2 regions of the Ruminococcus sp. MCC718 genome follow, and region 2 is predicted to be linked to the other one. Evidence: predicted binding sites of a transcription regulator. Region 2 holds the regulator's gene; the other holds the start of a gene.
What was found. Region 2 encodes NrdR, which represses ribonucleotide reductase genes. Its sites were predicted from a motif close to CACNANATNTNGTG; they were not measured.
Positions count from the first base shown of each region.

Region 1: the regulator NrdR is predicted to act here: its motif matches at 1,407-1,420, upstream of GPK60_RS00230 (ribonucleoside triphosphate reductase).

Region 1 is NZ_WQNP01000002.1:57,518-59,986, forward strand. It holds gene GPK60_RS00220 (tetratricopeptide repeat protein) at 1-111, shown strand, start outside; gene hflX (GTPase HflX) at 134-1,381, shown strand; gene GPK60_RS00230 (ribonucleoside triphosphate reductase) at 1,563-2,469, shown strand, end outside.
Region 2 is NZ_WQNP01000047.1:19,033-21,501, reverse strand. It holds gene GPK60_RS06185 (DUF5717 family protein) at 1-1,094, opposite strand, end outside; gene nrdR (transcriptional regulator NrdR) at 1,197-1,646, opposite strand; gene GPK60_RS06175 (YlmC/YmxH family sporulation protein) at 2,055-2,312, shown strand; gene GPK60_RS06170 (SH3 domain-containing protein) at 2,374-2,469, opposite strand, start outside.

The DNA.
Region 1 (2,469 bases), on a different contig from region 2:
GAAAGGAAGCTGGATTTTGCGACCGCAAAAGAAAAAGCAGCAAAATATGTGAAAAATTATCCTGCGGACGAGGCGGGTATCCGGGAAAATAATTTCCTGAAGACCAGATAATTATGCAGAAGGAGGATCATTTATGCAGCCATATGACATGAAAGAACTGGAAGAGAGGGTGATCCTGGTCGGCGTTCAGGAGAGTTTTTCGGAAGATGTGGAAGAATCTCTGGATGAACTTGCAGAGCTTTGTGAGACAGCCGGGGCACTGGTGGTCGGAAGGGTGATCCAGAATCGTGAAAAGATCCACCCGGGCACCTATGTCGGAAAAGGAAAGATCGAGGAGATTGCCCTTCTGATGGAGGAACTGGGAGCGACCGGCATTGTCTGCGATGACGAGCTTTCTCCGGCACAGCTTAATAATCTGGAGAAAGAGCTGGACTGCAAAGTCATGGACCGTACGCTGATCATTCTGGATATTTTTGCGGCGAGAGCCAACACAAGCGAGGGAAATATCCAGGTTGAGCTTGCACAGCTGCGTTACCGTGCGGCAAGGCTGGTCGGACTTCGCAATTCGCTCTCCAGACTCGGAGGCGGTATCGGTACGAGAGGACCGGGTGAGAAAAAGCTGGAGATGGACAGACGACTGATCCATGCCCGCATTTCGCAGCTCAAGGCAGAGCTTGCACAGGTGCAGAAGCACCGTGAGCTGATAAGGAGCAAACGAAAAAAAGACCAGATGGTGGTTGCGGCGATCGTCGGTTATACCAATGCTGGCAAGTCCACGTTGCTCAACACACTGACAGATGCCGGTGTTCTGGAGGAAGATAAGCTCTTTGCAACCCTTGATCCGACGACACGCCTTCTGGAACTGCCGGGCGGTCAGAATATTCTTCTGACGGATACGGTCGGGTTTATCCGCAAACTTCCGCATCATCTGATCGAGGCCTTTAAGAGCACGCTGGAAGAGGCAAAGTATGCGGACATCATCATCCATGTGGTGGATGCGTCCAATCCGCAGAAGGAAAAACAGATGCATGTTGTTTATGAGACATTAAAAGATCTCGGTGTGAAGGATCAGCCGATCCTGACGCTGTTCAACAAGCAGGACCGTATTGAAAACCCGGAAATTTTAAAAGACATGAAAGCGGACAAAACTTTAAAAATTTCCGCAAAAACAGGGCAGGGGCTTGATGATCTGAAGGACGAGCTGGAGAAGATATTGCGTGCCAGAAGTATCCTTTTAGAGCGTGTTTTTCCGTATGAAAAGGCCGGTCTGATCCAGATTGTGCGGGCAAAAGGACAGCTTCTGGAAGAGGAGTACAGGGGCGACGGAATCTATGTAAAAGCCTTTGTTCCGGCGGAGATTTACGGCAAAGTTGCATATTAAAAAGTCAGAAATCACACAAACAAAATACTATATCTTGTATGTATTTTTAAAATACAATCCAAGATATAGTATTTTTTGCATTGACTCGCAAACGATAATCTGCTAGAATAAGTTCCTGACAGCATCTGCCGGGAGGCGGATGAAAAAGACGATAATCATGCGGAAGGAGCAGATAATATATATGTTTAAGGTAGTAAAAAGGGACGGCGAAGTCGCAGACTTTGACCTTCAGAAAATCGGGTGCGCTATTGAGAAAGCATTTGATGCGACACAGATGCAGTATAACAAAGACATGGTAGATCTGCTGAATTTGCGAGTGACTGCTGATTTCCAGAAAAAGATCAAAGACGACAAGATCGATGTGGAGAGCATTCAGGACAGCGTGGAGAATGTACTGGTTCAGGCCGGCTATGCAGATGTGGCAAAGGCGTACATTCTGTACCGTAAGCAGAGAGAAAAAATCCGCAATATGAAATCTACGATCCTGGACTACAAAGAGATCGTGGACAGTTATGTGAAAGTAGAAGACTGGCGTGTAAAAGAAAATTCTACGGTTACTTATTCCGTAGGCGGTCTGATCCTGAGCAACTCGGGAGCGGTTACGGCAAACTACTGGCTGTCTGAGATTTACGATGATGAGGTCGCTCATGCACACCGGAATGCCGATATCCATATCCATGATCTGTCGATGCTGACCGGATACTGTGCAGGCTGGTCTTTGAAACAGCTGATCACAGAGGGACTTGGCGGCATTGAGGGCAAGATCACATCGGCACCGGCCAAACATCTGTCCGTACTTTGCAATCAGATGGTCAATTTCCTCGGCATCATGCAGAATGAATGGGCAGGAGCACAGGCATTTTCTTCTTTTGACACGTATCTGGCACCGTTTGTCAAAGTGGACAATCTGGACTATCCGGAAGTCAAGAAATGCATCGAATCTTTTGTATACGGCGTAAATACACCGAGCCGCTGGGGTACGCAGGCACCATTCTCCAACATCACACTGGACTGGACGGTTCCGGCTGATCTTGCCGAGCTTCCGGCGATCGTGGGCGGCAAGCCGCAGGATTTCTGCTATAAAGACT
Region 2 (2,469 bases):
GTACAGGCGATCTCCGGCTGATCTGCCGCAAAATAGATCTGTACCTGATACAGCTTCATCATGATATCCTCTCCGCCTGCCTGTTCATAGCGTGCAAAAGAATCTTCCGCTCTGGCGATCCAGGTATTTAAGCTGATCTTCTTTAAGCGAAAATCCAGATAATCCCGGTAGAGACGCTCGATCTCCTTTTTCTGGATATGCGCTCTGTGATCGTTCTCTTTTGCGGTAAATTTGCGTGCAGTCACTTCAAAGGTTTTCTTCCAGTTTCCGCTTTTTAAGATGATCCGGCCAAAATTGTGCCCGGCATGCATCCGTGCCGGATCGATCAGATAATCCAGAGTAAAACTGCTTCCAAGAAAATCATCCGGGCGGATCAGGCTCTGCTCCGGCTGCAGAAATGCCGCATCCGAAAAGACTTCGATCTGCGAATAGCCCCATCCGTTCTTTACGATCTCAATCTGTTCCTGAATGACCGAAGCGATCTGTGAAAACTCCTGCCTTTCTTTTTTCAGTTCATATTTTATGGCACTCTTTTTCCCGGTGCTGATCAGAAACTCCTCCATAAGTTCCATGCTCATGGTCTTGCTCCTCAGTCCGCGGTTGAGAGCCTCAAACTGCGGATACTGCTTTTCGATCGTCCTTGTAAAACTCCTGGAGCAGAACATCGCATACGCTTTCTCGTAATGCTCCTTTGCCAGCTGTGCAAAAGAATCCAGCGTAAATGCCTCTCCTGCCGGAAGCTGCACCTTTTTCTGCATGATCGCAAAAGAAAAAGGAAGTGCTTTTTCTCCCATGTTCGTGCAGACGGTAAGACTTCCTTCCAGCACATCTCCGGCTTTCATTCCCGTAAAATCCACATCAAAAGACAGCTTCGGTTCAATCCCGGAAAATTCTCTCGGCTCACATGCCACGCGTGCATCCGAAGAATACAAAAATCCCCGGATCCTTTTCTGCTCTTTATTTTTTATTGTAAAACTGCCGAAAAACTTTTCTCCTGGTTTCACCACCGCACGAATCTCATCACAGGAAAAAAGAAGATCTGGAGTCTTATATTCATATATTCCATTCATCAGCTCTTCTATTCTTCGCTTCATGCTTTCTCCATTTCTCTGTGTGAATCTCACACATGATCGTTTATTTCTGCCAAATGCCATACAGATCGTTTCACATTCCGTACTTTCAGGTCTGACATCTGTTTACTCTAATATTTTCTTTAATTCATCCATAAAAGTATTGACATCTTTAAATTCGCGATAGACTGACGCGAATCTCACATACGCCACCGCATCCAGGCTTTTGAGCTTATCCATAACGATCTCCCCTATGGTCTTGCTGTCAATCTCTTTTTCTTCGCGATTGAAAATCTCCGTTTCAATCTCATCGATCATCCCGTTGATCCTCTGTACAGAGATCGGACGTTTATAACATGCCCTTACGACTCCTGCTTCAATCTTGGACCTGTCATACTGTTCCCTTGTCAGATCTTTCTTGATCACGGTGAGCGGGATCGTTTCCACCTTTTCGTAAGTGGTAAAACGCTTTCCGCAGGCATCGCAAAGTCTCCTTCTGCGGATGGAACAGTTATCATCTGCAGGCCTTGAATCTACTACCCTGGTATTATCCTGATTACAAAACGGACATTTCATCTTTTTCCTCCTGACTGTGCCTGGTGTACTTTTCGTTTCAAGTCGAACGCACGTGAGACTTGGCACGCGATTCTGGTCAGCTTTGCTGACATTTACCCAACAGAATCGCTGTGCATTCTCGCGGAGCGTTTATCTTAGTCGGAGATTGCACTCCCACTAAGACAAATTTGTTGCTCGCCACTTATAGAAGTGGGAGTCTTCTCCGACTAAGATAAATCATCTAATGTGAAGTATAACGAATCCTGTTTTTACTGTCAATACATCTTTCCAAACTGTGCATACCCGCAAAAAGCGGAACCTCTTCTGCCCGGATCGCATAAACTATAGAAAAAACACTTTTCGAAAGCATCTGCTATCTTGTGTACATCGATCGGTTCGTTCTATTTCAAAGGAAGGTGTGGGGATTTTATGCGAATCTGTGAACTGCGGCAGAAAGAAGTGATCAACACCTGTACCTGCCGTTCTCTTGGCTGTGTATGCGATGTGGATATCGATATCTGTACCGGATTTGTGAAAGCAATCATTGTTCCCGGTCCGGCAAAGATCTGCTGTTTTCTCGGCCGCGATACCGAATACATCATTCCCTGGGAATGTATCTGCCAGATCGGTGCCGATATCATCCTGGTCGAGATTGAAGAAGAAAAATGCAGGAAGAAATGCGAATGATTTCCTCCTGCACATCTGTCCTCTTCCGCTTTGCTTTAAGATACAGCAACCTGCAACCTGATCATTTGCCAAGGTAGACATCTGCTTCTCTTGTACCAAAAGCCGCTGCTGCCTCGTGATCTACCATATAAATATCAATATGCCCATACGGTGTGCC